DNA from 2 places in the Dorea acetigenes genome. Region 1 is predicted to be linked to the other one. Evidence: a T-box and tRNA genes for the amino acid it is inferred to sense, from the RefSeq annotation. Region 1 holds a T-box; the other holds one or more tRNA genes.
What was found. The T-box of region 1 lies ahead of tyrS (tyrosine--tRNA ligase). A T-box ahead of a tRNA ligase gene usually reads a tRNA of that ligase, here a tRNA-Tyr.
Positions count from the first base shown of each region.

Region 2: it has a tRNA-Tyr gene. The T-box ahead of tyrS (tyrosine--tRNA ligase) is inferred to sense a tRNA for this amino acid. The anticodon was not compared.

Region 1 covers NZ_JAOQJU010000003.1:16,022-23,902, reverse strand. Annotated here, with positions in the region: partial or broken gene OCV99_RS04515 (oxidoreductase) at 1-71, opposite strand, end outside; gene OCV99_RS04510 (oxidoreductase) at 16-411, opposite strand; gene OCV99_RS04505 (MarR family winged helix-turn-helix transcriptional regulator) at 490-912, opposite strand; gene OCV99_RS04500 (hypothetical protein) at 2,009-2,896, shown strand; T-box leader at 2,959-3,219, shown strand; gene tyrS (tyrosine--tRNA ligase) at 3,339-4,562, shown strand; gene OCV99_RS04490 (flavin reductase) at 4,799-5,308, shown strand; gene OCV99_RS04485 (carbohydrate kinase family protein) at 5,327-6,283, opposite strand; gene OCV99_RS04480 (alpha-amylase family glycosyl hydrolase) at 6,311-7,624, opposite strand.
Region 2 covers NZ_JAOQJU010000004.1:67,560-75,440, reverse strand. Annotated here, with positions in the region: partial or broken gene OCV99_RS05965 (winged helix-turn-helix transcriptional regulator) at 1-216, shown strand, start outside; gene OCV99_RS05960 (hypothetical protein) at 481-1,029, opposite strand; gene OCV99_RS05955 (AAA family ATPase) at 1,051-1,884, opposite strand; gene OCV99_RS05950 (flavin reductase family protein) at 1,963-2,535, shown strand; gene OCV99_RS05945 (class I SAM-dependent methyltransferase) at 2,591-3,196, opposite strand; gene OCV99_RS05940 (helix-turn-helix domain-containing protein) at 3,292-3,723, opposite strand; gene OCV99_RS05935 (hypothetical protein) at 3,960-4,631, opposite strand; gene OCV99_RS05930 (RNA ligase (ATP)) at 4,686-5,714, opposite strand; gene OCV99_RS05925 (hypothetical protein) at 5,796-5,939, opposite strand; gene OCV99_RS05920 (RNA 2'-phosphotransferase) at 5,981-6,517, opposite strand; tRNA gene OCV99_RS05915 (tRNA-Tyr) at 6,653-6,736, opposite strand; tRNA gene OCV99_RS05910 (tRNA-His) at 6,738-6,812, opposite strand; gene OCV99_RS05905 (recombinase family protein) at 7,310-7,881, opposite strand, start outside.

The DNA of each region.
Region 1 (7,881 bases):
TCGTCTTTTGTTGCTTCATGATAAATGCAGTTTTCGGAAACTTTTTTTTTCGCATACGGCAAATTTGTCATAACCCTCTGCGGTACTTGTCTTTCCTCCACAGTGCTGCAACTGAACAATAATCTTTCCACCTTTTTCGTGTACTGTATTGGCAATATTGCTCATGTCAACGACATAATTGTCATATTCGGTATTGACCATAATCGGGGCAACAGAACCAGATGCACTTACCGCGTGCATTCCTGTAATAATCAGACCAGATCCGCCGTCTGCAAGTGCTAAGTAACGCTCTTTGATTTTTTCGGTGATTTTTCCATTATCTGCACCATATTCAAACATGGCACTTGCTACAAGGCGATTAGAAACTTGAATGTTTTTTAAATGGAAAGGTGTGTACATAATTGTTGACATATAAAATCCTCCTTGAATATTGTATATACAACAAAAATGCTCTTTTATGTACGATAAAATAAAAGATACTTGAAAAAATTATAAATCTTGTAAAAGTATTAAGGTATTTTCAAATGCAGATAACTGTTCTTTGCCCAATTTTGCTTCAAATTGGTGTTGCGCACTTTCCCATAAGTTAGCAGCTTCCTTGCATACAGAAATACCTTTTTCAGTAAGTTCCAATACGCTATCTCTCGCACCTGCAACTTTATTGTCTTTTATATAACCAGCTTGAATAAGGGGTTTTAAACTCCTCGTAAGAGTAGAACGGTCAAGTAAAGTAGCTTCCGATAATATTCTAACATTGCAACCACTGTGTTCGGATATAGCATTAAGCAAAGAGTACTGTCTTACCGTTATGCCACATGGCGCAAGAATATTATCGTAGAATCGTATTACATTTTCTGCACTTCTTCTCATTTTTAAACAATGGCATACAGTGTTATCTACTCGTTTGCTCATTAGTCAATCCACCTCCATCTGTTGTATATACAACATATCAAAAAAAAGAACGTCTGTCAACCCTTATTCATTAAACCATACATGATAGGAATTATTTTGGCTAATAATAAGAACTGTGTAGATATATCCGTAGACTAATTCTTTTTCTCGGATAATCAAAATGGTGCCCGGTCTTACAAGAAGATTTTTGTCTATCAAATCAATAAAAAATCAAATGATAAAATTAGCTACTCCGTATATCAAATGACAGAGTGTAAAAATAGAAATCGGAATTACTGCTATCATGTTCCTTCTGTCAATGGCATAAAACATAAATGTCAAACATGGTGGAACCGTCAATCCCAATATGATAACCGTATTCACCATACCAAGATAATACCCGATCCAACTCGCAAAATATAATAAGCAGCAAATCACCACGGCAATTATCAAAGGAGTCATGCGGAATTTATAGCTTCTTTTATTCACAAAAATGCAAAGCGCAATAATCATCAATACCTGACATATTGAGGCTATGGTATCGACCACTTCTGTAATCGAATCTGCTCTTAGCACATCGTTTGGCGCAGGTATAGAAAACCAAATAAAATTAGGTATCATAATTATCAAGAATAATAGCAGTCCCCAAATATCAAAACTTAACTTGTAGTTTTTCAATTGTTTTTTCACTCCAATTTATAATTTATTCTCCCCTAATTATACAGGGCAACATGAAGATTTTCAATTCCTGTGTTATCTTTAAAGCGGCACCAACGAAATTGACCTTGACGTTTACATAATTTTAAGGTAGACTGTATTTTACAGATGATGGTCTGTACAGAGAACCTATGATAATTTCCTGTTAAATATCAAGATTATATTTCTACATTTTTCTTAAGTAAGGGTCAACCTGTTTTCAGGAATTTTCCTAATTATTTGAAGCATCGAAGATGTGACGAATGCGCATGTTGGTGGGGTGTTGTGAATGGTAACAGCAGAAACTCACAGCACAAACACTGTAACTAAAAAGATTCTAAAACCATTGCCTGAACCGCAATATTTTGCTATAGTTATAATCAGATAGTTTCTCTGTACAATTTCACAGAAAGGAAGGTCTATGGAGAAACACGACAGCTTAAAAGAAAAAACAAACTCTTTGGAACAGCATGAGGACATAGTATTAAAAACAGCCATGCGAGAATTTTCAAAAGTATTGCTCCCCTGGCTTGGCATTACGGAAAAGGTCGTCGGTTATGGCCCAACCGAGAACATTTACCTGGAAGCCAAAAAGATGTTTCAGGATTTTACTCTAATTATGGAGAACGGAACCTGGAAGCATTTTGAGTTTCAAAGTACCAACGAGGGAATTGACGGACTGAAGCGTTTTCGTATGTATGAGGCAGTAACAAGCTATCAGCACAAAGTATCGGTTACCACTTATGTACTCTTTTCTGGAAATATTTTAAATCCCGTAACCGAGTATACAGAAGGGGTGAATACATACCGCATTATTCCCATTATCATGCGAGATCAAAACGCAGACTGGCTATTTTCCAGACTACAGCAGAAATTAAAAGAAGGGCAGGTTCTCACAAAGGAAGATTTGGTTCCGTTAATGCTCTCTCCTCTTATGAGCGGCAAAATGACACAGAAGGAGCGTATGCGTACAGCTTTTCAACTTATTCGTGAAGCCACGGCAGTCTCCGAAGAGGATATTAGAAAGATCGAGGCGGTGCTTTATGCTATGACAGACAAATTTTTATCAAAGGAAGAGTTAGAAGAATTTTTGGAGGAAATCAGTATGACAAGACTTGGAGAAATGTTGATTGATAAGGGAATTAGCCAAGGGATAAGTCAAGGTGTTAGTCAGGGTATTAGCCAGGGCATCAACAAAGCGAAAATTGAAAATGCAAGAAATCTGCTGGATGTTCTGGATGTCCAGACGATTTCTGAAAAAATCGGATTGCCTTTAGAGACTGTCCAACAATTAAAAAATGAACAGTAAGCTGATTGGTATCTTGACAAAGTTACAAAAATACGTTAGTATTTCAGTCAAGTGAAGAGAACAAAAAGGCTTAGAAAAGAAGAAGTAGCAGTCGGGACCCCCATACAGAAAGCAGCCGGATGATGAGAGGCGCATGAAAGAACCAACTGCGAATACATCTTGGAGCTTCGCCCCGAAATCAGGGATTCAGACCAGAAGACAGTAGGCGGCGACGTAAGGCACACGTTATCGTGCATGGGCTGTAATAGCAGCTTACAGAGGCTGGTGATGAGAATCATCAGTAAAACAAGGTGGTACCACGGGAATAACGTCTCGTCCTTATTTAGTATAAGGGCGAGACGTTTTTACGTAAAGGCAAGGTACGTCAGCACGCAATTGGAAGGAAAGCGGCATAGGCGCCCGGGGTATAAAGACAAGGAAAAGATAAAGGAGAGGAAAGACAATGGGAATTTATGAAGAATTACAGGCACGGGGACTAATCGCGCAGGTAACAGATGAAGAAGTTATCAGAGACCTGGTGAATAATGGAAAGGCAACCTTCTATATCGGGTTCGATCCGACGGCAGACAGCCTTCATGTGGGACATTTTATGGCGCTTTGCCTGATGAAGCGTCTGCAGGAAGCGGGGAACAAACCGATTGCCCTGATTGGTGGAGGTACTGCCATGATTGGAGATCCTTCGGGAAGAACAGATATGCGTCAGATGATGACGCCGGAGACAATTCAGCATAATTGTGAGTGCTTTAAAAAGCAGATGAGCCGTTTTATTGATTTTTCTGATGGAAAGGCTCTTATGGTAAATAATGCGGATTGGCTGATGGATTTGAATTATATCGACGTCCTCCGGGAGGTGGGAGCGCACTTTAGCGTAAACCGTATGCTGACGGCAGAGTGCTATAAGCAGAGAATGGAAAAAGGCTTGAGTTTCCTGGAATTTAACTATATGATTATGCAGAGTTATGATTTCTATGCATTGTTCCAGAAATACGGATGTAATCTGCAATTTGGCGGAGATGACCAGTGGAGTAATATGCTGGGCGGTACAGAACTGATCCGTCGGAAATTGGGAAAGGATGCAAGCGCTATGACAATTACGCTGCTTCTTAATTCGGAAGGAAAGAAGATGGGAAAGACCCAGAGTGGCGCAGTATGGCTTGATCCCAACAAGACTTCACCATTTGATTTTTATCAGTATTGGAGAAATGTGGCTGATGCAGATGTGTTGAAATGTATCCGTATGCTGACGTTCCTTCCGTTGGAGGAGATTGATAAAATGGATTCCTGGGAAGGGGCACAGCTTAATACGGCGAAAGAAATTCTGGCTTATGAGCTGACGAAGCTGGTTCATGGAGAAGAGGAAGCGAAAAAAGCGCAGGACGCAGCAAGAGCGCTGTTCAGCCAGGGAGCGGCAGCAGATATGCCGACTGCAGAATTGACAGAAGAGGATATGGCGGATGGCAAGATTGATATCCTGACTATGCTGGTAAAGAGTGGGCTGGTTTCTTCCAAATCCGAGGCAAGACGTGCGGTTCAGCAGGGCGGTGTTGCCGTTGAGGGGGAGAAGGTGACGGATATTTATCAGGCTTTTACTGCAGAAGAAATGAAGGGAGAAGGTCTTGTTTTGAAGAAAGGCAAGAAAAATTTCCGGAAAGTAATTGTAAAATAGTTACCATTCACAGCCGATTTGAAATCCCAGATAGATTCGTCGTGCTTGCACGTAAGAAAATATCTGGGATTCCAAATCAGGACTGTGGAGCAGTCACCCCACCCGCATAAGCAGTCTTAGCTCCGCCAGGAGCGGGACTGGAGCATCGAAGATGCGACGAGTGCGTATGCTGGTGGGGTGCTGTGAATGGTAATGTAAAATAAGCAGTAAGACAGGATTTACAGGAGGACAGGAAAATGGCATTTAAAGAAATAGCAATTGATGAATTATCCTTCAACCCGTTTGATAAAATAGCAAAACAGTGGATGTTGATTACGGCGGGAAATAAAGAAGGGTCCAACACTATGACGGCAAGCTGGGGCGGGCTTGGTATTATGTGGGGGAAGAAGGTAGCCACTGCATACATTCGTCCTCAGAGATATACAAAAGAATTCGTGGACAGGGCAGAGATTTTCACCCTTTCTTTCCTTCCGGAAACCGAGCGGAAAGCTTTGAATATCTGCGGAAGCATCTCCGGCAGAGAAGTGAAGAATAAATGGGAACTGGCAGGACTTCATCCGTTTTATACAGACGGGACGGCAGGAGTGGAAGAAGCAGAGATGATTTTTGTGTGTAAAAAACTGTACCATCAGGAAATGAAGCCGGAGTGTTTTGACGCTCCGGAGAATGATGCAAAGTGGTATCCGGATAAGGATTACCATACAATGTATATTGCAGAAATCCAGAAGGTACTGGTGAAAGAATAGCGGGAAAGCCGCCCGGGATTAAGACATGGATTGGAAACGGTCAAATATTTGGGCAGCATCCTTGATTTTCCCGGCGGCTCCCACCGCCTCAATACAGATAGATGCCCCCGCATTGGCGAATTTCCCGCAATCTGGCAGGGACATCCCTAAATGCAAAGCATAGAGGAAGCATGCGGTAAAGGTATCTCCGGCGCCAGTGGTGTCAATGCAGTCTGCATATGGATAAGCGTCGATCCAATAACGCTGGTCAGCAGTCTTGATAAAGCAGCCCTTTGCGCCTGCTTTCAGGATGACATGCTTTACGCCGCAGGACAAGAATGCATCGGCAATCTCATCCCAGTCGGCAAGGCCGGTAAGAAGAGAAGCTTCTTCGTAATTAGGGAAAATGTAATCTAACAGTGCGAGACTTTCTTTCATATCCGTGAGAGTCTCGCCGTTTTTGCATTTTGTCATATCAGCGCAGAGAATAAGACCCTGCAGACCCTGCGCTTTTGCTTTTTCGAATAATTGTTTCATGGCATGATTATCAAAAGCAGGGGAGACAAAAATACTGGCGAAACAAAGATATTTTCCGTTTTTCAGAGCTTCTGCAGGGATATCCGGCAGAGAGAGTTTCCGAAGGCTTCCGTTTGGCGAAGTAATAAAATGCCGTTCACCCTGTCCGTCAACCAGGACAATATTTATCCCCGTATCAATAGAAGAATCTTCTATTATAAAGGCCGTGTCAATGTGAGAGCTTTGGCAGGCTTTTATGACTTGGGTTCCTGCCGCGTCCTGCCCGATTTTGCTTACCAGGCGGACGGAAGCGCCAAGTCCTGCCAGGACGGAGGCTTCGTTCATGGCGTCTCCGCCGGTGTTCATGGTGACTTTACCTGCAGCAAGGGAGCCGGAAGTAAATACATCTGCGCTTACAGGCTGCGCAAGAACATCCAGGATGGCAGCTCCTATGAGAATAAAATCCGTTTTCCTTTCCATATTGTCACGACCTTTCTTTTTCTATTTTCATTCATTTATCCTCAGGTATTGGATGCTGTACGGCTCCATTTCAAGCTGCCCGGTTAAGCAGATTTCTTTATCCGACAGCAGCTCTGTCATATGGCCGTTTAAGTCCCCGTGGTTAGCTGTAAAAGCATCCCCGGAAGCATTGATTGCCACCAGGATTTTCTCTTTATCAGACATACGTTCAAATACCAGCTGATGATTGGTGAGAACTACATTGCGGTAGCTTCCGTTGCAGAGAGCATCGCTGCTTTGGCGGATGGCAATTAGTTGTTTTATTAATTCTGTCAATTCATTTGGCTCCGGCTTCTCAAAGCATGGACGGAGTGCATAATCATTGTCAGGAGCCTTTACCCCTTCTTCGCCCCATTCGCTTCCGTAATAGAGACAAGGGATTCCCGGCATACCAAATAACAGACCATATGCAAGTGGGATATGGTTCTTATTCGTAAGGATGCTGGCAAGTCTGGTTACATCGTGGTTATCTACGAAACTCATCAAATGCTTGCCGCGATAAATACACCACTGATCCGCACCATACTGGCGATGGAGAGAATGGGCAATTTCAAACATATTCATAGAATTAAAACTGGAGAAAATACCCTTATAGCATTCATAGTTCGTACAACTGTGCAGCATCTCGTCATTTACAATTAGATTATAGTCGCCAAACAATACTTCTCCAATCAGGGCAAAACCCGGCTTCAGTTCCTGTGTGAATGAGCGGAGCCTGCGCATAAAATTATGATCCAGACTATAGGCAACATCAAGCCTCAAGCCGTCAATATCGAACGTATCTACCCAGAATTTTACGCAGTCCAGAAGATAATCCACGACGGCAGGGTTCTGAAGATTTAATTTAACCAGTTCAAAATGACCTTCCCAGCCTTCATACCAGAAACCGTCATTATATTGGCTGTTGCCGTCAAAATTGATGTGAAACCAATCTTTGTATGGAGAATCCCATTTCTTTTCCTGTACATCTTTGAAAGCCCAAAAGCCGCGCCCTACATGATTAAAAACACCGTCCAGGACAATTTTTACTTTATGTTCATGGAGATCCTTGCAGACATCGGCAAAGTCTTTGTTCGTTCCGAGACGGCAGTCGATATTCTTGAAATCCCTTGTATCATATCCATGGTTGTCTGATTCAAAAATAGGGTTCAGCAGAATAGAATCAATACCAAGTTCCTTAAAATAATCGCTCCATTCCATAAGTTTCCGGATGCGGGGGACGCATTCACCGTCGTTGCAGGTGGGAGCGCCGCAGAATCCGATGGGATATATTTGATAAAATACACTGTTATAAGCCCACATAAATAAAAACCTCGCTTTCATCATAGTTGAGAACTTCTGCCTCAACATCTTTATTTAGTTTATCACAGAAAAAGAAAAAGGAATACAGAAATCAGCAAAAAACCGACAAAAAACCTTGTGAAATTTGAAAGAAAATGGTTGACACACGTGGATGCGTATAATATAATAAAACAGCATGACAAAAAGAGAAACAGTTTGCAACCAAAGCCCCGGAGGCAGCTGATTTCAATATAAACTATTTTAGTAAAGTAAAGAGA
Region 2 (7,881 bases), on a different contig from region 1:
CGTTTCAACGAACTCAAAAGGGATTTAGAAGGCATCAGCCAGAAGGTTCTCACTGACAGCCTTCGCTCTATGGAAAACGATGGTTTGATTACAAGAACGGTCTATCCGGAAGTTCCGCCAAGAGTAGAATATGCATTAAGTGATTTAGGAAAGTCTTTGAAACCAATTCTTGATTCCATGGTTGAGTGGGGAAATGCTTATAAAAACATGTTGTAAAAGAAAAGAGTGAAGATACTTTTCCATCGCGGTATCTTCACTCTTTTGATATATCTCTGATTCCTACTGTTTGACTTATGAGTGGAGCGCCATTTTATGAGCAAAAATAGCTGCATAGCAGCGGAGAAGCATCGCAGATGCGTTTTGCGAATGACGCGGGCTGAACTGTTACAGTTTCAATGCTGGATTCAAAATATTGCTTGACAGATGCCCAATCATATTCTATAGTGGGTCTTAGGAAATGGGTTTTTGCCAAGTAGAATTTTATGATTTGAACGGGTTGCTCGTTTCTTTTTTTATGTCTAAAACATCATATAAATACATTTTTCCATCATTCGCGTGGCGTATCAGCATAGACGCATGAAAAATATTATACCGCTCCACCTCTCCCGATTCATCATAAACAGGAAGCGCAAAACGGGAATCATACCTGTACCATCCATTTGCCGCATTTCTCAAATGTTTCTCTCCGGAGTTTTCCCGAAATTGTTTACCAACTGCTATTTCCAACATTTCCGGTATCCCTTGGGAAGCATTCGCCTTTGCTTTTGCATTCGCACCCTTCAGCGAATAAGTATATCTGGAACCTGTATATTCATCCGGCAAGTCTTTCCCGATATACACAATATCCTTTGTATCAGCAATTTCATAAAACTCTCTTACATAGGATTCCAGGTAAACCTTTACATCATTCCAGTTGATTGCTTTCTTTCCTTTAAAAATAATATCATTAATCAGGACAATCTTATTTCCCTTCAAATCCGTTATGATATTTATATTCCTGTTCTTTATATTTCCATCGTACCCCTCCAAAATCCCGTATCTTATACTATATCATCTTTCAAATTCACTTTCATGCTTCTTAAAAAAATCATAAAAATATCTCACGTTTTCAAGATCGTACCATTCACAAATACTATAATCTTCCGTATCTATATTATATATTTTAGAATCCAGTGTTCCAAGCATAAACGGCGAATGTGTCGCAATAATAAACTGACACGAAAGCAGTCTCGCCAGCTTATTAATCTCTTTTGCCAGTAATACCTGATTTGCCGGTGACAGCGATACCTCCGGTTCATCCAGCAGATATAATGCATCCGGTAGCAGATAGTCCTCAAAGAATTGCATCGCTGTTTCCCCATTTGAATATTTTTCCTGCGCAAATTCTATATATTCAATCTGCTGCATTCCTTCTTTCGTCCGGAAATAATCTGCTGCCTCTTTGTGCGAATGTCCATTTTTCATATAATCATATTCCATGCCATCAGCCAGAATCTGTCTTTGCTGAATTTTTTTGATCTCGTATAAAATATCCTCGCTCTTAATAAACCTGCTATTCTCCGGAAGTTTTCTAATTGTATTCCCAGACTCATCATCTCCGAAACTAAACCTGCATTCCGATGAAAATCTGCCACAGTAATCTACACTCCCGAAAGAATTGCTGGTTGCATACTCCTTGCCTTTTAACATAAGCTTGTTCGCTATGATATTTAGAATAGTAGATTTCCCGGATCCGTTATTCCCATATAGCACTGTAACTGGCGAAAAGACAAATGGCTCCACATCTTTCCCATGAAATACATTATACGGATATATATTGGGGTTATTTATTCTCTCTTTACTTAGCTTAAAACTACTCAAATATATCACTGAAAAACTTGCCATCCTTTCCCGATATTAATATAATTATAAGTAGATTCATAAAGAAATACAATCAAATCATTATAAGGAGGTATCTACAATATGAAGAAAGATATTGGTGTCATTCCGGCTGTCTATCCAATGCCGGTTCTGATGGTAGCCGCATATGACGCAAACGAAAAAGTAAATGTAATGAATGTAGCTTGGGGTCAGATTTGCGATATGGATAAAATCATTCTGTTTATCGGCGAAGGCAAGAAGACCTGGTTGAATATTCAGGAAAGCAAAGCTTTTACTGTCGCTTTGGCTGATGAAGCACATGTAGATGTTGCAGATTTCTTTGGCATCGCTTCCGGAAATAAAATTAATGACAAATTTGAACGTACCGGTTACCATGCCGTAAAGAGTGATAAAGTAAACGCTCCGATTATTGAGGAATTTCCTGTTGTTATGGAATGCGAACTGCTGGAATTTCTGGAAACCGAGTATGTATCCGCAATCGTTGGAAAGATTGTAAATGTTAAAGCAGAAGAAAACGTACTCTCTGAAAATGGAAAGGTCGATCCGACAAAACTTCAGGCACTCATGTTTGATCAATTCCAGAATGGTTACTACTCCACCGGAGAGAAAGTTGCAACTGCCTGGAATGCCGGTGTCGAACTGATGAAAAAATAATGAAACTTAGTGGTGCCGCAGCTTAGAAGGCTGCGGCCCCACATAACACCGGAATCTACCGTTCTCTTACACATTCAACATAGACAATAGGGATACGCGCCTGCATTAATTTCCAGTTTTTTACTTTCCATCCGTTTTTTTCAAGAAATTGCCTGTATTCCTCTTCCTTCCACTGATGTTCAAAACCTATTCCTGCTATTTTCAGTATGCCCGACCATATGCGGCTTATAAACCCACCTTTATGATTTACAAAATTAGGCGCAATCAGTATTCCTTTATCCTTCAATACCCGTTTTATTTCCATGAGCGCCTTTTCCGGATCCGACATAACATGAAGTGCATTGGCAATCAGAACCACATCAAAGGAACTATCATCAAACGGCAGGTCTGTAGCATCTGCAACTTCAAATGTCAGATTAGCAGGGTATTTTCCTTTTCTGGCTTCCGCAATCATTCCTTCGGAATAATCCGTGGCAATCATTTTATTTGCAGCATATGCCACATGCTTTGCCAGCAATCCGGGACCGGTAGCGATTTCCAGCACATCTTTTTCTTGAATAACTTTTGGAATCCTGTCATACATTGTCTGATAAATTTTACGATCTGAACGCATTGCCCGTTCATATATTGGTGCATATAAATCCCATATTTTTTTATTCATTTGCAACCCCTTTCCCCTGATCCGCGAGCGTTTTGCTATAGGCATACAGATCATCAGCCTCACACTCATATCCATAAGCTTATGGCTGTCCACCTTTACCCAGCTTTATAGTATTTGCCTAACAACTCCGCATATTTTTTCCTGCGCTCTTCAATCGAGATTACATTCGTAACCACCATCTCGATTCCCTGTACTGCCTCAGGCTCCGTATTCTCTAATACATCACAACTTGCTTCCTTACAAATCGTTTGTTCAGATTCTTCCAATGCATTACATGGCATGTCCATGATCGCAGAGACTTCCACGTGTTCATCTATAATGTCATGCAGATCTGCTTCATACAGTTCCATTAACGCAAACATGGTATCTGACTGCGGATATCGCTTACCACTTTCATAATTATAAACTGCCTGTTTGCTGAGACGCAAGTACTCTCTTACCTCATTCACAGACAGATTCTTCGCTTCTCTCAGCCGTTTTAAATTTTTCCCAATTACCTTTGGATCATATTCAGGTCTGTACTTCATACACTCTCCTTCCTGATTCACACCACTTTTTTCAGAGCCTCTTTCAGCTTTTCACGGAACCGGCGGCGTTCTTCCATAATAGTTGAAAAAACAATTGCTCACTCCCCATTCTCAGCAAGCAATTGCTTCAACATATATTCCCTATACTTTCTTAGTTTTAGTTTACTTTATCCGCTGGTAAATCGCAAGCCAATCTCAGAAGTTTCTTACCACTTCTCCAGGAAAATTCATTCGTTTTAATCCCACAAGGCAAAGAAGTGTTCTTTCATCAAATCCATAACCTCGTCTTTACAGTCGATTCTGTACTGTTCCAACTTCTTTTCTTCTTCCATGTTTTTTTCCGATATCTCTTTGTATTCTGGCAGCTCATGCATAAAATGAACAGTGCCACCGCCTCCACGTTTTCGATTGGCTTCCAGTTCTTCCGGTGTCTGAAGTTTTTCTCCAAATATTCCATATTTATCTGTGAATTCATCGAGAGCTTTCATATACTCCTCTTCGTATGGATTTTTTTTAGAGCATGTTTCTTCATCTGTTTCTCTCCAAAGAAAAATCATACGATCCAGTATCTTATCCCAGACCTCATGGCAAGTATCATTTACAAGAATCCCATCCTCATTTGTATAGTTCTCTCCAAAATAACCAGGAGAACCGCAACGATGATTTTTCAGATATTCCAGCATGTCCGGCAATAATACCTGTAGATAACCATACATATTCCAGATATCCGAATCTGCATATCCTCTGACAACTCTCTGCTTACTCCACTTCATACACTTTCTGATATGCTTAACAATTGCCAACACTCTGCTTTTTTCTCCCAAGCCGCACATTACAAAATCGCGCCTGTTCCATATATTATTTGTATGTCCTTCCTCAAGATCCTCTTTTCTTCTCTTCTTAAACATCTGGTTTCTCCTGAACCTGCGCCATCTTTCACATAATTCCTCTTGTCATCCCTGTCACTCCTTCAGCAAATAATCATTATTCAGAACTTTCATGGACAATGGTCCTTCTATTGTTCTTGAATAAACAGGCTCCACTGGTCTGATAACAATCCCTTCCTTATTCATCCCGGAATCATACTTTCCTTTTGCTCTTTCAAGCAGTTTCTCAACAGAACTATAAGGAAATTCTTCTCCCTGTTCTTCGACAGGTACCATCTTAAGGCCGACCTTCTCACAAAGTTCCTGCATCTGCTGAAGCGAATATCTACGTCCGGTCTCCATATTGACTATCGTGAAGACATACCATTCCGGTTTTACAAGCTTCAATCTGTTTTTCTGAATCCCTGCTCCGCAGAACTCGCCCTGAATTGCCACATCAGGAATGTTATTCTCTTTTAAACGCTCTTCAATCTTATGCTCATGGGCATATTTCCACATGGCACACTTATCGTTATCTTCATATTCATAGTTTCGTCCACAGACGCCAAACTTACCATCCTTCCAGTACATTGTCACGCTGGTTCCATCCATCTTCGTACTGATATAGTAAGCAGGTATTTCCTTGAACTCACTGATTAAGTCTGGATAAGACTGAACTCTAAGCTCATCTGTCTTTGTAATACCATAAGGGAAATCTCCGATTACCGTACCACTGCTGGTAACTCTCTCCTCAATCTCCCATTTTCGAATACCCAGAGCTTCTGTCACGTCCGCTCCGATTTCATATTTACCTTCCGGAAGAATCGATAAAGGTTGGACCAATCCCTGTGAAATCTGTCCTCTGAACTTCAATGTCTTTAAACGGAAACCTTCTCCAAGAATCTCTGACTTTTTAAAACTGCTGCTTCTTAGAAACTCAAATTCCTCACATACAGGAAGAAATGAATCCACTTCTATATATACGCAACGGTCTCCCACCTGAAACTGCCCCTTGTTGGCTACACACTGCCATCCCAGGACATGTACACACTCAATCTTATCTGCACCTTCAATGGGTGTGATATGATGTACATACTGTACGGATGCTAACTTTCTCTTCTCCAATTATTTCACACCTTCCTTATCTTTCTTTTTCTCCTCCTCAATCTGACTCGCAAGCATTTTGTGTTACAGAATAATTCTATTTTAAATGAGCACTCCGTTTTTGTCATTCAACACATCGTTGACTGACTTTTCTTCACTCCGCCATTTGTCCTTTTTTTCTGTTGCCCGGTCTATAGTAATTCGATGAATGCTTGTAATGTTAGAAAGAATTGTAACCTTTGCCATTTAGCATCGTACATGTCATAGGATTTAATTCTCCCACTGCTTTATTTAAGTTTTTTCAAATACTGTACCGGTACTGCCTTCGTGAGCCATACTCCATTTACAGATTGAAAGAATTCATAACCGTCATAGTACATCTGACTCGCAAGTACTTCATACACCACGGGTCTCCCATGCCGTGAACCGACAACAGCCGCAGTTGCTTCATCACCAGATAAATGGACATAGAGGCGGCTCTTGGAAATCAGGCCTTGTTCATCAATCGAGATTACGTATTTTTCTCCCGTTCCGTGATATAAAATTACCGGAGGCTGCTTCTTCGGAAGTTCTACATCCACGTCAATGGAATGACCTTGATTTGCTCTGATCAATGTCTTATCTTCATTAAAAGAATATCTCTGCTTGCTATCTGTTTCCACAATTTTCTCAAGCATTTCCATATCAATGTACTGTGTCTTTGAGATACCAGCCAAAAGTTCTTCAACACTTGCCCATCCATGTTCATCTAACGAGATCCCAATAGTATTTGGCCTGTGCCGGAGAATCAAACTGATAAATCTGCTTGTTTTATTTAAATCCATTTACATCACTCCTCGTACCATTTAAACCTTTCACTCATAAAATCACACTCATCTGTAGTATTAGCCAGTTCTGCTCATCTTTAAGAAAGCAATTTGGAATAATCAGGATAAACCAACTCAGACACGCTGACAAAGTGGGCAGGGAAGGACTCGAACCTTCGATGTTTCTGATGTAACGGATTTACAGTCCGCCGCCTTCGCCGCTAGGCTTACCTACCCATGGGGTGACTACCGGGAATCGAACCCGGATATGCAGAGCCACAATCTGCCGCACTAACCGTTGTACTATAGCCACAGTGATCCCCGCCGGACTTGAACCGAGCATTACAACCTTGAAAGGGTTGTGTCCTAACCTTTAGACCAGGTTTAGACGTCACTTTTGATACAAAATGGCGTGAGAAAAACTCCCGATTTTTCGGGGGTTTTTCTTTATGTCTGCACCAATTTTTCTAGGAACAATATAAACACAGGGTTAGAAAATGAGTGTTTTTCTAATCACTGCTATAGACTCAGTATCAGTCTGCACCAATTTTAATGATCTCTGTCTTGCTCAGAATTGGTGCATTACAAGCATAAGTTGCACGGATTCTTACATTCTGAAAAGAAATAAGCGCAAGCCGCACGGATTATCTTGGAGTTGAGGAGAATAATCATAAGCACACGCCTTTTCACAGTTGCACCAATTTTATGAGAACTAGAGTTCTGTGAGGCTATATGAGTAGAAAAGAAGCAAGAAAAAAGAGCGGTCAATTGCTGGCCGCTCATATTTTGTGGTATATAGTTTGCCTGAGATTAGATTGTGATTTTTATCCTCTCGCCATTCTTAAATTCAAAGTCAAGCGATTCTGTCTTCACGACTGCACGCTCTACTAAGTTGTTCCATTCTTGCTCTTTAAATACTGTAGCATCTTTGCAGTTTTTCAGCGTCTCAATAAAACGATGAAGTTTCTCGCGCATACCCACCAGTTTAAGTTCTTCGGCTTTCAGAACGGCCATGCGCTTTTTCTGTTCATCAATTTGCTGGACGAACTTATTGAATTTAGCTCGGTATTTCTGCTGATCCTGAGACTTTCGGGCGTTTTCGTGGACTACCCCCTGAATCTCTGCCATAAGGTCCTCAAGTGAAATTTCAGCCTGCTGGCGCGTTTCTTTAAGCTGTACTAATACATCTTCATTTTCGAGACGCTCCTGACATTCTGTAATGTATGAATCCTTGTTGGACAGTAATTTTTCCAGGGCTTCCAGATAATATTTCTTAATATCTGATTCAGAAATGCTGGGAGATGCACATTTTTCGTCACCATCATACCGATGGTTACAATACCACACGACCTTTCGATGCTTTTTGCTGTTGCTGTGAAGCA